DNA from 4 places in the Mediterraneibacter sp. 210702-DFI.3.120 genome. Region 3 is predicted to be linked to each of the others. Evidence: predicted binding sites of a transcription regulator. Region 3 holds the regulator's gene; each other region holds the start of a gene.

Region 1 (5,327 bases), on a different contig from region 3:
CATATGCCTGCTTATGCAATGCGATTTATTTTCCGTAGTAGCATTTCAGGTACAGATCTTTGATCTCCTGGATGAGTGGGTATCTTGGGTTAGCTCCTGTACACTGATCGTTGAATGCCTGCTCTGACATTTCATCAAGTGTGTCAAGGAAGTACTTCTCATCAATGCCGTAATCTTTGATTGTCTTCTTGATTCCGATCTTCTCTTTGAGTTCTTCAAGTTTAGCGATGAAGTTCTCAAATACTTCTTTATCATCTTTACCTGTGCATCCTGCGAAGCGTCCGAGTTCTGCGTATCTTGCAAGTGCATGTGGGTACTGATACTGTGAGAATGTTCCCATCTTTGTCGGAACTTCTGCTGCATTGTATCTCATAACTTCTGTAAGGATTACTGCGTTAGCAACACCGTGTGGCAGGTGGTGGAAAGCACCAAGCTTATGAGCCATGGAGTGGTTAACACCAAGGAATGCATTTGCGAATGCCATACCAGCCATACAGGAAGCGTTTGCCATCTCTTCACGAGCCTTCGGATCGTTTGCTCCGTTCTCGTATGCAGATGGAAGGTTCTCGAATACAAGCTTAACAGCCTTCATAGCAAGACCATCTGTGTAATCTGTTGCCATGATAGATACATATGCCTCGATTGCATGTGTCATAACGTCGATACCTGAAGCACTTGTCAGTCCCTTCGGCTGTGTCATCATGTTGTCTACGTCTACGATTGCCATGTTTGGAAGCAGAGCGTAGTCAGCGATTGGCCATTTAACACCTGTGTCAGCGTCTGTGATGATTGCGAATGGTGTTACCTCAGAACCTGTTCCTGAAGATGTTGGGATAGCTATGAAGTAAGCTTTCTCTCCCATCTTAGGGAATGTAAATACTCTCTTACGGATGTCCATGAAGTCCATAGCCATATCTTCGAAGTTTGCTTCCGGATGCTCATACATGATCCACATGATCTTACCTGCGTCCATTGCAGATCCACCACCAAGAGCGATGATTGTATCTGGCTCGAACTGTCTCATCTGGTCAACACCCTTGCGTGCACACTGAAGTGTCGGGTCTGGTGCTACTTCGAAGAAGCATGTATGCTGGATTCCCATTTCATCTAATTTATCTTCGATCGGTTTTACATATCCGTTCTTGTAAAGGAAGGAGTCTGTTACGATAAATGCTTTCTTCTTATGCATTACTGTTCCAAGCTCATCCAGTGCAACCGGCATAGAACCTTTCTTGAAGTAAACTTTCTCAGGTGTTCTGAACCACAGCATATTTTCTCTCCTCTCTGCAACTGTCTTGATGTTAAGCAGATGTTTTACTCCTACGTTCTCTGATACAGAGTTTCCACCCCATGATCCACATCCAAGTGTAAGGGACGGAGCCATCTTGAAGTTATAAAGGTCTCCGATTCCACCGTGAGAAGAAGGTGTGTTGATCAGTACACGGCAAGTCTTCATTGCTGCTGCATGTTTTGCGATCTTCTCTGTCTCTGCCGGATGTACGTAGAGTGAAGATGTATGTCCATATCCACCGTCTGCTACAAGCTGAGCTGCTTTCTCAAGAGCCTCATCAAATGTTTTAGCTTTGTACATACCAAGTACCGGTGATAATTTCTCATGTGCAAATTCTTCTGAAATATCTACAGATTCAACTTCTCCGATCAGGATCTTTGTATTCTTCGGTACATCAACGCCTGCCATCTGAGCGATTTCATAAGCTGATTTTCCTGGGATCTTGCTGTTCAGCGCACCGTTGATGATGATTGTCTTACGAACTTTGTCAAGCTCCTCACCTGGTTTCAGGAAGTAGCATCCTCTGTACTGGAATTCTTTCTTAACTTCCTCATATACGCTTTCAAGTACTGTTACAGACTGCTCAGACGCACAGATCATACCATTATCAAATGTCTTAGAGTGGATGATTGAGTTAACTGCCATTCTTACATCTGCTGTATCGTCGATGATAACCGGTGTGTTACCAGCTCCAACTCCGAGTGCCGGCTTTCCTGAAGAGTAAGCTGCTTTAACCATTCCAGGACCACCTGTTGCAAGGATGATATCTGCATCTCTCATTACTGTGTTTGTAAGTTCCAGTGATGGGGCATCGATCCAACCGATGATTCCTTCCGGAGCTCCTGCTTTCACTGCTGCATCAAGAACAACTTTAGCTGCTGCGATTGTAGATGCTTTAGCAGCCGGATGTGGGCTGATGATGATTGCATTTCTTGTCTTTAAGCAGATCAGTGTTTTGAAAATTGCTGTTGATGTCGGGTTTGTTGTAGGGATAACTGCTGCAACAAGTCCGATTGGCTCTGCGATCTTTTTGATTCCAAATGCCTTATCTTCTTCTACAACACCACATGTCTTTGTATCTTTGTATGCGTTGTAAATATACTCTGCTGCGTAATGGTTTTTGATAACCTTATCCTCGAGAATACCTCTCTGAGTCTCTTCTACTGCAAGTCTTGCAAGCGGGATACGCTGCTTGTTTGCTGCCATAGCTGCTTCATAGAAGATTTTGTCAACCTGCTCCTGTGTAAATGTAGCGAAGATTTTCTGTGCCTCGCGCATCTCTTTCATTTTTGCTTCAAGAGCTTCAACGTTATCAATGAATCCGGTGTTTACTGTCTTTGTCTCTACAGTTTTTGCCGCCTCTTTCTTTGCCATCTGAGTATTCCTCCTGTACTTGAATAAATCATTTTTATAGTCACTGTTTTCGTAACCTGCAAGTTTTATCCGATCGGGTTATTTTTATGTTTCCCGATTACAGGTATTAGTATACTAGTTCGTTAATTAATTGTCAATGTACCAGTTGTTAAAGTTTTAACGTTATTTTTTTAACATCATTTGTGCAGTTTTCACAAAAGCAAATTTTCACTTGACATTTTTAACTATGAAAAACACTTTACTAATATGCAAAAAACTCCCATACAGGACATTTCTGTCCTATATGAGAGTCAAAAATCAGCTATATTATCAAATTAAACAAGCTCGATCAGAACTTCCATAGCTGCGTCACCTTTACGCTGACCAATCTTTACGATTCTTGTGTAACCACCGTTACGATCAGCATATTTTGGAGCGATCTCATCAAAGAGTTTTGCAACCATGTCAACATCTTTCATGTTTCTCTTCTCGCCTTCTTTAACAGGGAAGAGAACTTTCAGCATCTGACGTCTAGCGTGCAGTCTGCTTGGCTTATCTTTTTTGATTGTCTTCTCAACTTCGTCATAAACAGTAACTTTCTTACCGTCAACAACTTCTTTCACACGTTTGCCATCAGCATCTTTACGTGCTACTTTAGCCATTACTGTAACTTCTTCGAAGTTATCTTTCTCTTTTACAGCAAGAGCAATCAGGCTTTCTGCCTGCTTACGGATCTCTTTTGCCTTAGCTTCTGTTGTAACGATCTTTCCGTTGTTAAGAAGTGCTGTTACCTGGTTTCTAAGTAAAGCTTTTCTCTGGCTTGCTGTTCTGCCAAGTTTTCTATACTTTGCCATTTCAAATTTCCTCCATTAATTAACATTTGGTTATGCATCTTCGGGCTTACTAATCAAATGCTCCTGCTGTGCTCTTCGGGCTTACCACCAGGATATTCAATCTTCAGCGGGCTGCAATTCACAAAACTGTAATCACAGCCTGTGCAGGACATGAGTGTCCTGATAATTTATCATAGTACGGATATAGAATATTATTCTTCTCCGTGGTTCAGTTCCAGATTGAGTTCTTTCAGTTTTGCAAGAACTTCTTCGAGAGACTTACGACCAAGGTTACGAACCTTCATCATGTCTTCCGGAGTCTTGTTTGTGAGCTCTTCAACTGTGTTGATTCCGGCTCTCTTCAGACAATTGTAAGAACGAACAGAAAGCTCAAGTTCATCAATGCTCATCTCAAGAACTTTTTCTTTCTCGTCATCCTCTTTCTCAATCATAACTTCTGCCTGCTGAGCTACCTCTGACAGGTCGATGAAGAGTTTCAGATGCTCACTTAACACTTTTGCTGCAAGGCTGACAGCCTCATCAGGAGCCATTGTACCTTTTGTCCAGACATCAAGTGTCAGTTTGTCATAATCTGTAACCTGACCTACACGTGTATCCTGAACTGTCAGGTTGACACGATCAATCGGTGTGTAGATAGAATCGATTGGAAGAACACCGATTGGCATATCTTCTGTCTTATTCTTATCTGAGCTTACATATCCTCTTCCTTTTGTGATTGTAAGTTCCATATAAAGCTTGCTGTCTTTGCCACCGCTTAATGTAGCAATTACCTGCTCCGGGTTTACAATCTCAATATCAGAGTCACACTGGATATCAGCACCTGTTACAACGCCTTCTCCTTCGAACTCGATATAAGCTGTCTTCACTTCATCAGACTCAGATGTGTTCTTGATAGCCAGAGATTTCAGGTTCATGATGATCTCTGTCACATCTTCTTTAACACCCGGGATGGAACTGAACTCGTGCAGTACACCGTCGATTTTCACAGAACTGATTGCTGCTCCCGGCAGGGAAGAAAGCATGATTCTTCTCAGCGCGTTACCAAGCGTAGTTCCGTATCCTCTCTCCAGCGGTTCTACGACAAATCTTCCGTATTTCTTGTCATCTGAAACATCTGTAATTTCAATATTCGGTTTATTAAAATCAAACACTACACAGACCCTCCTTATGGGCTTAATATATGTTGAGGGGGTACAAAACTGTATCTAAACAACTTGTTCAGATTAGTTAGGATTGCCCTGCATAAATGCCTGCGCAATCCTTTCAAATCGTAATTATTATTTAGAATACAGCTCGACGATAAGCATCTCGTCAACCGGTACATCGATTGCTTCTCTGTTAGGAAGCTCTTTTACTGTACCTCTAAGATTCTCAGCGTCTGCCTCAAGCCACTCTGGTACCATGTTTCCAGCTGTAGCTTCAAGAATCTCTTTGTATCTCTGTGAACCTTTTTTGTTCTCTTTGATTTCAATAACATCTCCAGCCTTTACAAGGTAAGATGGGATGTTAACCTGTTTGCCGTTTACAAGAACGTGCTTATGATCAACGATCTGTCTAGCTTCTTTTCTTGTTCTAGCAAGTCCAAGACGGAAAACAACGTTGTCAAGTCTTGACTCAAGGATGATCATAAGGTTTTCACCTGTCATTCCTTCCTGCTGTTTTGCCTTTGCATAGTAGTTTCTGAAAGGTTTTTCAAGAACACCGTAGATGAATTTTGCTTTCTGTTTCTCGCGAAGCTGAAGACCATACTCGCTCATCTTTCTGTTTGCTCTTTTTAACTGTCTGTTAGATTTCTTATTGATTCCGAGGTAAATCGGATCCATTCCTAA
Region 2 (5,327 bases), on a different contig from region 3:
GGAGCAACTCCGTATGCTGGCAGAAGCAATCCTTGCGGGAGAAACTTCATTTCCAAAGGAAATGGGAGAAGAACTGCTTGTGAAAAATGGAATTGGAAGAACACAGCCACCGAAATGGACAGTAGAGCAGAAAGAAGAAATCCGAAAGACTCTGAAAGAAGTACAGATCTGGCCCAAACTGGCAGAGGAATGGCTGGAGAAAATAATTGATTACAAAGGAGAAGCAAGATGAGAATTCTATTGATCCGTCACGGAGATCCGGATTATGTAAATGACACATTAACAGAAAAAGGAAGACGTGAAGCGGCACTGCTTGCAAAACGTGCAGTATCTATGAATATGGGGGAATGCTATAAGTCTCCACTTGGAAGAGCGAAGGATACGGCGACTCCATGTCTTGAGGTAACTGGAAAAACAGCAGAAATATTGGATTGGCTGCAAGAGTTCCCGGCGCAGGTTGATTTGAATAAAAATCCGGAACTTGAAAAAGCATATCCCGATGTGAAAAAAGAAGGTGAGCATTTCCTGCCTAGAATTGCATGGGATATGGTTCCGGGGTATTGGACAGAACATGAAGCTTATATGGATAAAAATGCATGGCGTGAAACAGAAGTGGCGAAAAATTCTGATCTTGTAGAAGTATACGATCATGTGATTGAAGAATTTGATCGCTTTCTCGCAGAGCATGGATATGTAAGAGAAGGGGCGCATTATCGTGTGGAGAAAGAAAGTGATGAGACAGTGACATTTTTCTGCCATTTCGGAATCAGCTGTGTGCTGTTGTCCCATTTATGGAATGTATCACCATTCGTGCTTTGGCATTGCCTTGCGCTTGCACCGACTTCTGTGACAGAAGTAGTAACAGAAGAGAGAGAACAGGGAACGGCATATTTCCGAGGATTGAAAGTAGGAGATATCTCACATCTCTATGCAGGTGGAGAAGAACCGTCCTTCGCAGCAAGATTCTGTGAGACATATAGCAACAAGGAGCAGAGACATTAAAATCAAATGTCTCTGCTCCTTGCTTTATGGATTTTGGTATTATTAAACCACTTTCTGATAAGCAATTCGTTCTGTTCCATCCTCAACATATACGATTCCGCAATATTTGAATCCATTCTTATCTAACAGATGCTGCATTACGATATTGTCCCGGTGTGTATCAATACGGATATTGCCGCATTGTTCCAAAGCCCAGTTCAGGCAGAAGGAAGCAGCACCTTTTACATTTCCGGTGGAAGTGATGCGGTGAACAACTCCGTAACGGGAGTCGTTGATCCATTCACCTTCGTAGATGCGCATGTAAGTCGGATCAGCCCCTTCTTTATAATAGAAAGTAGCAACTATCTGGTCCTTTTCTGTGCAGACATAACTGTTCCCCTCAGTGATGTCATCCAGAATTAACTGTGGAGAAGGATAATTGTTTTCCCATTGAGAAGCATTTCCGTGAGTTGCCATGAATCTGCGTGCATGTTCGTACATCTTAAGAAGTACTTCAAGCTCTTCTGGTTTTGTCTTTCTGATTTCCATAATATTCCTCTTTCATAAACTAAATATAGATACGCTAATGCACTATTATATCAAAAAACAGAACGTAACTCCATTGACAAAAATATAGAGAAAACATGAAACGAAATCGTTATCATAGAGGAAAAGTACCTAGAGTGAATTTTGAAAGAAAAAGAGGCTGTTTATTTGTCTGTAAATCAGACCGTACACATGGGGAAAATGTTCTTTTTACAGTACATTTTTACTGTATTAAAGTTCGTACAATTCCCCGTAAAATGGGCGTTTTTTCGTATATTTTGTACTAAATCGAATACAAAGCGATTTCCGATATTTATTCTCGATTTTACGCTTGTCATTTATTTAACACGGTGTTATACTATGCCCGTAAAACAATTACAAAACTATTTTAGGAAAGAATATAGGAGGATTTTTCAATGGCTAATTTTGAGCAGTGGGCTGGCTTCAAGGGAAGAAAATGGACACACTCTGTAGACGTGCGTGATTTCATCCAGGAGAACTACACACCATATGAAGGTGATGAGTCATTCCTTGAGGGACCAACAGAAGCAACAGACAAATTATGGGGAAGACTGCAGGAACTTCAGAAAGAAGAAAGAGCTAAGGGCGGAGTTCTCGACATGGAGACAGAAGTTGTTTCCGGTCTGACAGCATACGGCCCGGGATATATCGATGAGAGCATGAAAGATCTTGAGCAGATTGTTGGTTTGCAGACAGACAAACCGCTGAAGAGAGCATTCATGCCTTATGGTGGAATCAAGATGGCAGAGCAGGCTTGTACAACATACGGATACCAGCCAAGCGAGAAACTGCATGAGATCTTCACAAAATATCATAAAACACACAACCAGGGAGTATTCGACATCTACACACCAGAGATGAAGAAAGCTCGTCATAACAAGATTATTACAGGACTTCCGGATACATACGGACGTGGACGTATCGTAGGTGACTACCGTCGTGTTGCACTGTATGGTATCGACTTCCTGATCGAGAGAAAACAGTATGACTTCGAGCGTTATGCAAGACACGGCATGAAGGGTGAGGATTTCCGTCTTCGTGAAGAGCTTGCAGATCAGATCAAAGCTCTGAAAGAAATGAAAGAAATGGCTGCAGCTTACGGATTTGATATTTCACAGCCGGCTAAGGATGCTCATGAAGCAGCTCAGTGGCTGTACTTCGGATATCTTGCAGCAATCAAGACTCAGAATGGTGCAGCTATGTCTGTAGGACGTATCTCTACATTCCTTGATATCTATATCGAGAGAGACCTGAAGGCTGGAAAGATCACAGAGAAGGAAGCTCAGGAGATCATCGACCACATGGTAATGAAATTCCGTATGGTTAAGTTCGCAAGAATCCCATCTTACAACCAGCTGTTCTCAGGAGACCCGACATGGGCAACACTTGAGGTTGGTGGACTTGGACAGGACGGACGTTCTATGGTAACAAAGAACGACTATCGTTTCCTCCACACACTGAACAACATGGGACCTTCACCAGAGCCGAACCTGACAGTTCTTTATTCTTCAAGACTGCCAGAGAACTTCAAGAAGTTCGCTTCCCTGATTTCTGTAACAACAAGTTCTATCCAGTATGAGAACGATGATGTTATGCGTCCGGTATGGGGCGATGACTACAGCATCTGCTGCTGTGTATCTGCTACAGAGACAGGTAAAGAGATGCAGTTCTTCGGAGCTCGTGCAAACCTTGCTAAGTGTCTTCTTTACGCTATCAACGGTGGTATCGATGAGAAGAACAAAGTACAGGTAGGACCGGCTTACCAGCCAATTACTTCCGAGTACCTTGATTACGATGAAGTAATGGAGAAATATGACCAGATGATGGAGTGGCTGTCCAAGCTGTATGTTGATACACTGAACATGATCCACTACATGCATGATAAATACTACTATGAGGCAGCTCAGATGTCCCTGATCGACACAGACGTTAAACGTTCTTTCGCAACAGGTATTGCTGGATTCTCACATGTAGTTGACTCCCTGAGCGCTATCAAATACGCTAAGGTTAAAGTTGTCCGTGACGAAGATGGTCTTGCAACAGACTTCGAGATTGAGGGAGACTTCCCAAGATACGGTAACGATGATGACCGTGCAGATGAGATTGCTGTATGGCTTCTGAAGAAATTCATGCACAAACTGAACAAGTGCCACACATACAGACATTCTGTACCGACAACATCTATCCTTACAATTACATCTAACGTTGTATATGGTAAGGCTACAGGATCTCTTCCGGACGGAAGAAAGGCTGGAGAGCCACTTTCACCAGGAGCTAACCCGTCTTACGGTGCAGAGCAGAGCGGACTTCTTGCTTCTCTTAACTCTGTTGCTAAGCTTCCTTACGAGCTTGCACTTGATGGAATCTCTAATACACAGACAATCAACCCAGGTGCACTTGGACATTCTGATGAAGAGCGTAAAGAGAACCTTGCTCATGTACTTGACGGATACTTCGATCAGGGAGCACATCATCTGAACGTTAACGTATTTGGTGTTGACAAACTGAAAGATGCTATGGAGCACCCAGAGAAACCTGAGTACGCTAACTTCACAATCCGTGTATCAGGATACGCTGTTAAGTTTATCGACCTTACTCGTGAGCAGCAGCTTGACGTTATCGCAAGAACTTGCCATGACCACATGTAAATAATGTTGCGATTTGCGGATAAAAGATCATAAATAACAGATAATATATCAGGACGCAGTCATTTCACCATGCTGCGTCCTTTTTTCATAAGACCTGCAATTATAAAGAAATGTCAGAAGACAAATCTGAAGGTTGCAGAAGAATGGCAGGAAACTGCCGGAAAAAGAAGGAGAAATATATGTCAGAAGTAAAAGGATACATTCACTCAACAGAAAGCTTCGGTTCCGTTGACGGACCTGGCGTACGCTTTATCATTTTTGTAAGCGGATGTCCAATGCGCTGCCAGTTCTGCCACAACCCGGACACATGGAAGATGCAGGACGGCGAACTGAAGACAACAGATGAACTGCTTAAGACAGCACTTCGCTATAAAAGCTACTGGAAAGATAAAGGTGGTATCACAGTCAGCGGTGGAGAACCTCTGATGCAGATGGATTTCCTGATTGACCTTTTCAAGAAAGCGAAAGAACAGGGAGTTCATACCAATATTGATACAAGCGGAGCTGTATTTACAAAGGAAGAACCATTTTTCGGTAAACTGCAGGAGTTGCTGAAATACACAGATATGCTGATGCTTGACATTAAACACATTGATGATGAGCAGCATAAGATTCTCACAGGACAGAGCAACAAGAATATTCTTGAGTTTGCACGTTATCTGTCTGATATCAAGAAACCAATCTGGATCCGTCACGTACTCGTTCCGGAGCGCAGTGACAAGGATGAGTACCTGGAGAGACTCCATGATTTCATCGAGACACTGGATAATGTAGAGCGTGTTGAAGTTCTTCCATATCATACACTTGGTGCATACAAGTGGAAAGAACTTGGATATGATTACAAGTTAGAGGGAATCGATCCTCCGACACCGGAGAGAATTGAGAATGCAAACCGTATTCTTGAGACAGCGAAATATTTAAAATAAGATAAAAAAAGAACTCTGTTATGAGATGTATGAATCAATACATTCGTAACAGGGTTCTTCTTTTGTAAGTACTTTACTTAAAATTTTCTCAGAAAGAAGAAGGTCACGACACACACGATTGCCTCGGTAACAGGAAGGCAGAGCCAGATACCTGTCATTCCAAAAAGTGCGGCAAGCAGGAAAGCAATCGGCAAGATCAGTACAA
Region 3 (5,327 bases):
TCAGGCGATTACTGTTATGCAGATTCATTATTCTGCTAATTCTTCCCACAATTCATACAATTCCTCTAATCTTGCTTCATTTGCAGCGCGTTCTGTTGAAAGTTTCTGGCACTCAATAGAGTTCGAATAAACTTCCTCTTTCGTCAGTTCCTCGTCAATCTCTGTGTTGCGATCTTCGAGTTTTGCAATTTCTTCCTCTGTTTTCTTCAACTCATTTTTACGTTTACGTTCACGTGCCTGCTGTTCCTTCTGTTCCTGCCAGCTTAATTTTGAATCCGAAGCAGGAGTGGATGCAGCAGAATTGCCTGAATTGGATACATTTTCTGCATTTGTTTCATTTCCAGAAGCATAAGCAAGTGTCAGTGCTTCTTTTTTCTCCAGATAATAATCGTAGTTTCCGATGTAATTAACAAATGTCTGATTCACCAGTTCAAGGATCCGGGAGGCGGTCTGATTGATAAAATAACGGTCATGGGATACATAAAGTATCGTTCCGCTGTAGTTATTTAATGCTTCTTCCAGAATTTCTTTAGAAGTAATATCCAGATGGTTGGTTGGCTCATCAAGGATTAGAAAATTTGCTTCCGAAAGCATAAGTTTGGCAAGTGATACGCGTCCTTTTTCTCCACCGCTTAACGTATGAATTTCTTTGAACACTTCATCTCCGGTAAACTGGAATGCAGCGAGTGTATTTCTGATCTGTGTATTGGTAAGATCAGGATAGTCATCAGAAATCTCATCAAAAATAGTCTTATCATCATGAAGTACGTGATGTTCCTGGTCGTAATAACCAATCGTCACTTTGGATCCAAGTGTGAATTCGCCCTGATCCGCTGTAATAACCTGATTAATGATCTTTAAAAGTGTTGTCTTTCCGGTTCCGTTATCACCAATCACAGCGACATGTTCGCCACGTTTGATTTCAAAACTGATATCACTGAAGAGAACTTGATTGTCAAATTGCTTTGAGAGATGTTCCACTGTAAGAACATCATTTCCGCTGATCTGCGATGGTTCCAGCGTAAAATGCATTTCTTTCGTACTGTCAACCGGTTTGTCCAATGGCGTAATCCTGTCAAGCATTTTCTCACGACTCTCTGCACGTTTGATCGATTTTTCACGATTGAAAGACTTTAATTTATCAATAACAGCCTGCTGATGTTTGATCTCACGCTGCTGATTCATGTATTCTTTCAGCTGTGCATCTCGGATCTGCTGTTTTTTCATTGCATAATCTTTATAATTTCCAAGGTACATGCGAACCTGTGCATTGTCAATCTCAACAACTTTTGTGACAACACGATTCAGGAAATAACGGTCATGGGAGACGATAAATACCGCTCCGGAATAATTGATCAGATATGTTTCCAGCCAGGCAATGGAATTCAGATCCAAGTGGTTTGTCGGCTCATCAAGCAGGAGGATATCCGGACTTGTAAGCAGTAATTTTCCGAGAGAAACACGGGTCTTCTGACCTCCTGAAAGTGTATCTGTCTGTTTATTAAAATCGTCTTCCGTAAACCCAAGTCCCTTTAATACACCTGTAATCTCACTTTCGCAGGCATAACCGTTTCTTGCATCAAATTCAGACTGTAGACGATTGTAGGTCTCCAGGTGGCTCTGCAATTCCTCACCTTCCAGATGCTTCAGTTCATGTTCAATGGAACGAATCTGAGCTTCCATTGCAAAAATATCCGCTTTTGCACTTTTTACTTCCTCATAAATGGTATTTCCGGATTTTAAATCCTGACGCTGCGCAAGATAACCTAGCGTCTTTCCTTTCGCGAGAATAACCTCTCCACCATCAAGAGGTTCTTCTCCGATGATCATCTTAAGGATTGTTGATTTCCCGGCGCCATTCACACCGACAAGAGCAGCTTTCTCACGATCTTCAATATGAAAGGAGCCGTCTCGTACAATTTCGCGTTCCCCAAACGCTTTTTCTATATTGTGACATGCGAGTATCATATATTTTCACCTCGTTTTTTGACTTCTAACATTATCATTATATAGAAAAATGTCGAAAATACAAGGAAAATATATGGATTTTAAAGGTTTTTGCAAAACAAAAGTTTGACAGAACTTTAACTCTTTTATATAATAAAGAGTAGTTTAAGAGTGGAGGGCTAAAAATTGGAACAGAGAAAGATATCACGCGCAGTCATTTCCAGACTTCCGAGGTACTACAGATATCTGGGAGATCTGCTGGAGGCTGGCGTAGAGAGAATTTCATCCAGTGACTTGAGTAAGAAGATGCATGTAACGGCTTCACAGATACGTCAGGATTTGAATAATTTCGGTGGATTCGGCCAGCAGGGGTACGGATACAATGTGAAATATCTTTATACAGAGATTGGAAAGATCTTAGGATTGGATAGATGTCATAATTTTATTATCATTGGTGCCGGTAATTTAGGACAGGCACTAGCAAACTATGCTTCCTTCGAAAGAAGCGGATTTATTCTGAAAAGTCTTTTCGATGTGAATCCTCGACTGGAAGGCGTAACGATCAGGGGGATTCCTGTGCGTATGGTTGATGAACTGGAAGATTTTCTTAAGAATAATGACATTGAAATTGCTGCACTGACACTTCCAAAATCAAAAGCAATTGAAGTGGCTGATATTCTGGTAGATAACGGTGTGAAGGGAATCTGGAATTTTGCACATACAGACCTTTCCCTTCCAAAGGATGTGGTCGTTGAGAACGTACATTTATCTGACACACTGATGAAGTTATCTTACAACCTTTGTCAGCAGGATAAAGAATAGAATCTAGCAAAGCTGCAAGGATGCTGTGGGACCAACTGACAAAAGGAGGTTTCGCAGCATCTGTTCATGTTAAAAGGAATTAATAATGTTAGAAAGGTCAGGCGATAAGCATGAGATATCTTCCAAATGGGAAGCAGATGAGTGAAGCTGATGCACACACAATTCATGAAATTGGGATTCCATCCCTTGTACTTATGGAACGTGCAGCACTTCAGATTGTCGAGACAATGCATAAGAAAAATATTTCCACAGAAAAAAGTCTGATTGTTTGTGGAAGCGGCAACAATGGTGGAGACGGATTTGCAGTAGCAAGGCTCTTAACCGAACAGGGAAAGCATGCAGATGTACTATTTGCAGGGAAAGAAGCTTCTTTAAGTGAAGAATGTCGATGTCAGAAACAGATTGTAGAAAATATGGGGATTTCTGTATTCACAGAATTCCCGGATGAAGAATATACTGTAATAATTGATGCTGTATTTGGTGTTGGACTCTGCCGTGAAATCACAGGACATTATAAAGATGTGATCGACTGGATGAATCTTCAGGATGCAGAAAAAGTTGCTGTTGATATTCCATCCGGAATCTGTGCTGCAACAGGAAAGATTCTTGGAACAGCATTTCGAGCCGACCTTACAGTATGTATGGCATGTGTAAAATTAGGCTGTGAGCTTTTCCCTGGCAAGTCCTATGCAGGAGAGAGCATTCCGGTTGCGATTGGAATTGATCCGAAATATTTTTCGAATCGCCTGGATGTTTGTTATACCTTTGACAAAAATGATCTTGGAAAACTTCTTCCTTCGAGAATGATGAATTCACACAAGGGAAGTTATGGAAAAGTTCTTATGATCACCGGAAGTCCCGGGATGGCTGGTGCTGCATTTCTTTCTGCCTGTGCTGCCTATACAGTTGGTGCCGGTCTAGTACAGATTTATACAGCAAGTGAAAACCGTCTGGCACTGCAGGAACTTCTTCCGGAGGCAATCATATCCTGCTATGATTCTTATGATGACAGTCAACTGTCTCATCTTCTTGACTGGGCTGATGTGGTTTGTATTGGCTGTGGACTTGGAATGGGACAGATTTCCGAAAAGATATTGAAAAATGTATTGAAAAATGTATCCTGTCCATGTGTCATAGATGCCGATGGACTTAATTTACTGAGCAGGAATATAGAGTTATTAAATCAATGTTGTGCACCTGTGATTTTAACTCCACATATGAAAGAAATGTCAAGGCTGACCGGATGGAGTATTGATACGATCATGGAAGATCGCTTCCAGGCACTTGATCAGATCATAAAACAATCTGGACCGGATACAAAATCATCCATAATCTGTGTGTTAAAAGACAGTCGTACTGTTGTCGCACAGACAAATCGGCAGAGATTTGTAAATCTCGCTGGTAATAACTCTATGGCAAAAGGTGGTTCCGGAGACGTTCTCGCCGGAACGATTGCAGGACTTCTTGCACAGCATATGGCACCATTTGAAGCCACTACTGTGGGAGTTTTCCTACATGCCTGTGGTGGAGATGAAGCGAAAAAGAGCAAAGGAAGTTACAGCGTATTAGCCAGAGACCTGATTCAGGGTATGGCCGATGCAATGAAGAATGCAAAGGAGTGCAGATAAATTATGAAACAGTATAACAGAGTATGTGCCCGGATCAATCTGGACGCAATTGCATATAATATGGAACAGATGAAAAATCGCATTGGTCAGGAGGGACGTTTAATAGCTGTTATCAAGACGGATGCATACGGACACGGAGCAGTTCCTCTTGCGGAAATGTTTGAGGAAACGCCTTATATCTGGGGTTACGCTGTAGCATGCATGGGAGAAGCAAGAACTTTAAGAGCACATGGAATCAAGAAACCAATCTTGATTCTTGGCTGTGTTTTTCCTGATGAGTATGAAGAAATGGTTGAAAAAGAAATCCGTGCAGCAGTTTATACAGAAGAGATGGCCAAGGGAATGGCTGATGCTGCCGCAAAGTCAGGAAAGACCGCATTTCTTCACATAAAAATTGATACAGGAATGGGACGAATCGGATTCAAAGTAAGCAAAGAGAGTGTTGAGACAATTTCCAGAATCAGCAAACTTCCTAATATTAAAATGGAAGGAATGTTCACACACTTTGCAAAGGCAGATGAATTTGACAAGTCTTATACATTTACCCAACATGAAAAATTCCTCTGGATGAAAGAACAGTTAGAAAAAAATGGAGTCCAGATCTCCTATTATGATTGTGATAACAGTGCCGGAATTATTGATTTTCCGGATATGAAGCATGATCTTGCCAGAGCCGGGATCTCTATTTATGGAATGTATCCATCAGATGAAGTGAAAAAAGATGCTGTTGACCTGAAACCGGCACTGGAATTAATCAGCCATATCAGCTTTGTAAAGGATGTGGAAAAAGGAACTTCCATCAGTTACGGTGGAACTTTCGTCGCGCCAAAGAAGATGCGGATCGCTACGATTCCCGTCGGATACGGTGACGGATATCCGCGTTCCCTTTCAAATAAAGGCTATGTTCTTATCCATGGAAAACGTGCAGAT
Region 4 (5,327 bases), on a different contig from region 3:
GGAATCAGTCAGACTCTGATCGGTCTTACTGTAGTTGCATTTGGAACAAGCCTTCCGGAGCTGGTTACATCGATTGTAGCAGCAAAAAAAGGTGAGGTGGATATGGCACTTGGAAATGTAATCGGTTCCAATATCTTTAATATTCTCATGGTGCTTGGTATTGCGGCAGCAATTTCACCGGTCGCATTTTTGACAGAAAATATCATTGATATTGCAGTGCTGATCGTGTTCAGTGTTATTGGATGGATCATGGCATGGACGAAAAGAGAACTTAATAGAAAAGAAGGTATTATCATGTTACTTCTTTATGCAGTGTATGTTGTGTACATTTGTATGAGATAGTTTGTGATAACTCTGAAAAAAGGATTATGTGAAGGGCAAAAAGTACTTGTGCCAATCACATAATCCTTTTTTAGTTTCCTATAATTAATGCAAAGTAGCCCCAGTCCCATAAGAGGGATTCGAAACTGTTTTCCAGATATTCATAAATATCAGCTGTTTCATATCCGGTCATTCGTGTAATGATCACAAGATATTGTCTCAACGTTTCGTAAGAAATTTCAGAAACGTTTGCGTCTGTGCCATCCAGCATCCATCTTAAGAAAACGCTGTGGCGGAACGCCGCGTATTCAAGCGCGCTCCATTGCATCTGCACGAGCATATTTTCGAGGTCATTTCCAGGAAGCAGGAGATCGGAGAAAATCTCGTTGCGCAGAAAATTGCGAAGCAGTGGTTCATAAGGGCTCAAGTATTGTGTGAATTGTTCCCATTGTTCCAGTAAAGTGGATTCGTAAGCTTTAGTATCATCAGGATTTTCAGTACTGTCCGAAAGGGCTTCCGATATTTCTTCAGCCAAAGCAAGAATTGGATTCAGAGTATCCTGATAGAGCCCTTCTTTTTGATAGTTTACGGAAAGATCTTGTAACAGTTCGTTACATTCACAGATCAGATCCAAAGGTGGAAGGTCTATATCTGAGATCGCATTTCCAAGTTCTCTCACTGTGCTATCAGAAAAATAATCTTCTAACAGTTCTTTTGTTAATGGCTGATGCTGGTATAATTCCTGAAGAATATAGAAGCTTTCCAAAAGTTCCTCTTCAATTGTTCTGGAAGAATCATCTAAAAGATTGAGTAGTTTTTCACGCAAGAGGAAAAGGACAGAAGTATCTGTATCGCCAGTATCGGACAAAGTGTCTGATACATTTGGGAAATGCAGGGACTTCTGTTTGTTCCACAGGTCAATCACTGCAGGGCAGCAAGGCATCAGCATTTTCTCGTTATGTGTCGGAAAGCGATGCTCCTCTCGTGGAAATGTAGTGCACGTTTCTGATAGGACTTTGTCGCCGTAAGCAACAACAAGGCGGCAGAGCTTCTCAGAGTTAAGGAATGGACAGCGATGATCACTGTCCAGACCTATCACACGCTGTCCATCTTTTTTAATCGTATAAGCGCTTAAATTTTTCTTTTGTTCAGGTACGGTTTCCGGAGCCTGGAGTTTCTTCCATTTACGGTTCGTATCTGCATCGACGCCAATCTTCCATTCCTGGCAGCAGGTGATCGGACAGCGGTCGGCGATGCAGGTGAACTTAGAATAATAATCAGGTATCAAATAATTAATTTCTGTCATTACGGTCATGGAATTCTGTATGCTGCCCAACATATTTGTATGCCGGACGGATAATCTTACCGGCATTTAACAGTTCTTCCAGACGATGTGCACTCCACCCGGTGATACGTGCAATCGCGAAGAGTGGTGTGAAAAGTTCTTCCGGAATATTCAGCATTGTATAAACAAATCCGCTGTAGAAGTCAACATTAGCACAGACAGGTTTCAGCATCTTTCTGTGTGTCATGATCTCTTCACCGGCGATTCTTTCTACGCGGTCATAAAGTGCGAATTCATCTTCAAGTCCCTTTTCAGAAGCAAGCTTCTGTGCATAGCTCTTCAAAATCTTTTCTCTTGGGTCGGAGATTGTGTAGACTGCGTGTCCCATTCCATAGATCAGTCCCGTCTTATCAAAGGCTTTTTTATCAAGAATCAGGCGGAGATACTCACGAATCTCATCTTCGTTAGTCCAGTCTTTGACAGACTTCTTAATATCATCAAACATCCCCTGCGCTTTCAGGTTTGCACCACCATGACGAGGTCCTTTCAGAGAACCGATGGAAGCAGCGATTGCAGAATAAGTATCTGTTCCTGAAGAAGTAACAACGTGAGTTGTGAAAGTAGAGTTGTTACCACCACCGTGCTCTGCATGAAGGATCAGTGCAACATCAAGAACCTTGGCTTCTAGTTCTGTATACTGTCCATCCGGACGAAGCATGTACAAAATATTTTCGGCAAGAGAGCGTCCTTTCTCCGGATTACGGATCAGAAGTGTCTCATCTTTACGGAAATGTCTGTATGCATGATAAGAATATACTGCGATCAGTGGAAGCTTTGCAATAAGTTCAAGAGCCTGACGCAGTGCATTTTCAACAGAAATATCTTCCGGGTTCTCATCATATGTATATAAAGTAAGAACACAGCGCTGGAGTGCGTTCATGATGTTAGAGCTTGAGGCCTTCATGACAACGTCACGAACAAAACGTCCGCTTAGATCTTCTAATTCAAATAAAACTTTCAGAAAATGCTCTAATTCATCTTTTTTTGGAAGACGTCCGAAAAGGAGCAGGAAAGTTGTCTCCTCAAATCCAAAACGTTTGCCTTTCAGACCGTTGATAAGGTCATTGACATTGATTCCCTGATAGTAAAGTCCACCTTCAGCAGGAATTTTACGTCCGTTTACAACATCAAATCCACAGACATCGGATACTTCAGTCAGTCCGGTAAGAACTCCTCGGCCGGTTGAATCACGAAGTCCGCGCTTTACATCATATTCTTCATAAAGATTCGGATCAATGCGGTGTCCTTTCAAAAGTGTTTTCTCTAAATAGTCCATATCACTGCGCAGATCGTCAGTGTTTGCAATTAATATATCATTTGAATTCATAGTTTTCATCCTCACAATACATATATGTTTTCTAGTGTCTTGATAGTGCATTTTAATGTAATTATAAACAGTTGAGGTGAAATTTGCAAGAAATATATATGTATTCTTGCAAAAACATGAAAAAAATCAAGAAAAGTACGCATAAAACAGAATAAAATGAATATTGAATTGTTAGATAACTCAAAAATAAGAATGCTTAAATGAATTTTCTGAATCGTCAGAAAGAAAATGATGTGGATGTGGTCATACCAGATGCCAAAACGCAAATCTATTGTAAAAATACAAAAATACGGAGAGATATTTTATTATAAAGTGCTGAAAAATAGGAGAAACAGGTGCATTTATTGACGCATAATAATAAGAAGAGTATAATGTTAAAAAGATAACAATAGGTTGGTATAACCAATTAAAAGAAGGAGGGGGATAATTATGTTATTCCAAATTTATGGCGATGGTGCCGGTTGGCAGCTGTTAGGGTGGGTACTGGTGTTTGCCGGACTTGTTCTTGCAAATGAATTTGCAAGACGTACAAAAATCGGTGGACTGATCTGTTTTGGAGCTATTCCGGCTATACTTACAGTGTATTTCATCGCAATCTATATCTGTGCAGCAAATGGTGCAGAATGGGCACTGAATAACGATACTTATGTACATATGACAAGCTGGTTCCATTATGCAAAATTGTATGCTGCAACAGCAGGGTGTATTGGTTTTATGATGCTGAAATACAAATGGGGAATTGGTAAGACAGAATGGTTCAAAGTATTCCCGTTTGCAATCGTTGCAATCAATATTCTGATTGCAGTAGTAAGTGATTTCGAATCAGGAATTCGTGGATTCATGGCTATGAAAGAATTCGGTGACCGCTGGTGGCTGTCTTCAGAAAATGTATGGCTCTATGGTGGATGGTGGAACTGGGTGAACGGAATTGCCGGAATCCTGAATATCTTCTGTATGACAGGATGGTGGGGAATCTACACATCCAAGAAACATGATGATATGCTTTGGCCGGATATGACATGGTGCTTTATCATTGCATATGATCTGTGGAATTTTGAGTACACATACAATAACCTGACAACACATGCATTCTACTGTGGTGTTGCATTGCTTCTTGCTCCAACATTTGCAAATATGTTCTGGAACAAGGGTGGCTGGATCCAGAACCGCGCGAATACACTGGCACTGTGGTGTATGTTTGCTCAGGTATTCCCATTATTCCAGGATGCAAGCCGTTTCTCAGTAATTCCGGCTCTGTATTCTGACGGATTCATGGATGCAGCAGTAAGACCGACAAGTGCTAATCCAACCATGCAGGGTGTGATCGCGGTAATTGCACTTGCAGCGAATGTGATCTGTCTGGCTGCAATTATTAAGAGAGCAAAACAGCAGAAGAAGAATCCTTATAAGAATGAGATCTTTACAGATCAGAAGGATTATAAGGAAGCAATGGCGAGAGCAGAAGTTTAAATTTGTATTTAGACGTTTGAATTCTGAGTAATGAAGCAAAAACTTTTGTTGGATAAGGGCGTGATGTGGATACTTTATTGCATCGGACACCGGCCCGCTCCTCTTCATCCCTTTGAATGAATGTAACGAAAAAGCCCAAACAGGTATCGTGAGTGATTTCTGTTTGGGCTTTTTCTAACATTCAGAACAAAGTGTATTCAGAACCGCTCCTGCCTTAAAATGTGTCCTCAACAATAAAGTATCCACATCACTTACATTATCCAGGACAGAAGGGATTGCCGTGGAACGAATTCAACACTTAAATACAGAATTTCCTATGCTGACTGAAAGGGAAGTTTATCGACTTATTCTTATCATTCCTGATCTGATGAATCTGAGTATATCTTCTCGTTTACGTGCACCAAATCAAAATTTACAATTCATAGTAAATCTGATGTTCCCCATCAATGCAGTCTTGCATGGATTTCTGAACCCATGCAATCGCTCCTTGGGTGTCTCGGTCTCGGATATAGGTCCAGGTCTTATAATTGCTTCGATATAATTCTTCTATCCCATAGAGTTCACAATAACGTTCCCACATATTAAAAATCGGTGCTCGGAAAGATTGGAAAATAAGTGGAATCAATGTATTTCCGGAAATTAGGGCAAACTCGTGTTGGAATTCGTAAGCAGCTTCAATGGCAGTGGTGACATCTTGTGCATCACGGATCTGATTAACGAATTCGAGGAGACGCTGGATGTTTTTGTCGCTGATCGTGTCGATGGCGAGCTGTGCAGCAAGTGTATCAAGCGCAATGCGGACTTCGAAGATGGAACGAATCTCCTGATCACGCATGCGTCCGCCGTTGTAATTCATGATCGCAA

The links. The regulator Rex, encoded in region 3, represses fermentation and respiration genes when NADH is low (regulators of the CRP and FNR family bind a similar motif). The targets are predictions, from matches to a motif close to ATTGTTAANTANTTAACAAT.
Region 1: the regulator Rex is predicted to act here: its motif matches at 2,784-2,803, upstream of adhE (bifunctional acetaldehyde-CoA/alcohol dehydrogenase).
Region 2: the regulator Rex is predicted to act here: its motif matches at 1,858-1,877, upstream of pflB (formate C-acetyltransferase).
Region 4: the regulator Rex is predicted to act here: its motif matches at 3,364-3,383, upstream of LI162_RS12660 (DUF5692 family protein).

The regions. Positions count from the first base shown of each region.
Region 1 covers NZ_JAJCNG010000001.1:168,774-174,100, forward strand. Annotated here, with positions in the region: gene adhE (bifunctional acetaldehyde-CoA/alcohol dehydrogenase) at 26-2,665, opposite strand; gene LI162_RS00845 (bL17 family ribosomal protein) at 2,980-3,498, opposite strand; gene LI162_RS00850 (DNA-directed RNA polymerase subunit alpha) at 3,690-4,649, opposite strand; gene rpsD (30S ribosomal protein S4) at 4,776-5,327, opposite strand, start outside.
Region 2 covers NZ_JAJCNG010000006.1:13,612-18,938, forward strand. Annotated here, with positions in the region: gene LI162_RS04675 (alpha/beta hydrolase) at 1-232, shown strand, start outside; gene LI162_RS04680 (histidine phosphatase family protein) at 229-1,002, shown strand; gene LI162_RS04685 (hypothetical protein) at 1,045-1,530, opposite strand; gene pflB (formate C-acetyltransferase) at 1,944-4,196, shown strand; gene pflA (pyruvate formate-lyase-activating protein) at 4,376-5,122, shown strand; gene LI162_RS04700 (MATE family efflux transporter) at 5,200-5,327, opposite strand, start outside.
Region 3 covers NZ_JAJCNG010000013.1:52,285-57,611, forward strand. Annotated here, with positions in the region: gene LI162_RS08595 (ABC-F family ATP-binding cassette domain-containing protein) at 28-1,968, opposite strand; gene LI162_RS08600 (redox-sensing transcriptional repressor Rex) at 2,134-2,769, shown strand; gene LI162_RS08605 (bifunctional ADP-dependent NAD(P)H-hydrate dehydratase/NAD(P)H-hydrate epimerase) at 2,880-4,397, shown strand; gene alr (alanine racemase) at 4,401-5,327, shown strand, end outside.
Region 4 covers NZ_JAJCNG010000025.1:46,878-52,204, forward strand. Annotated here, with positions in the region: gene LI162_RS12645 (calcium/sodium antiporter) at 1-342, shown strand, start outside; gene fliB (flagellin lysine-N-methylase) at 413-1,627, opposite strand; gene LI162_RS12655 (citrate/2-methylcitrate synthase) at 1,614-2,993, opposite strand; gene LI162_RS12660 (DUF5692 family protein) at 3,423-4,463, shown strand; gene LI162_RS12665 (FadR/GntR family transcriptional regulator) at 4,876-5,327, opposite strand, start outside.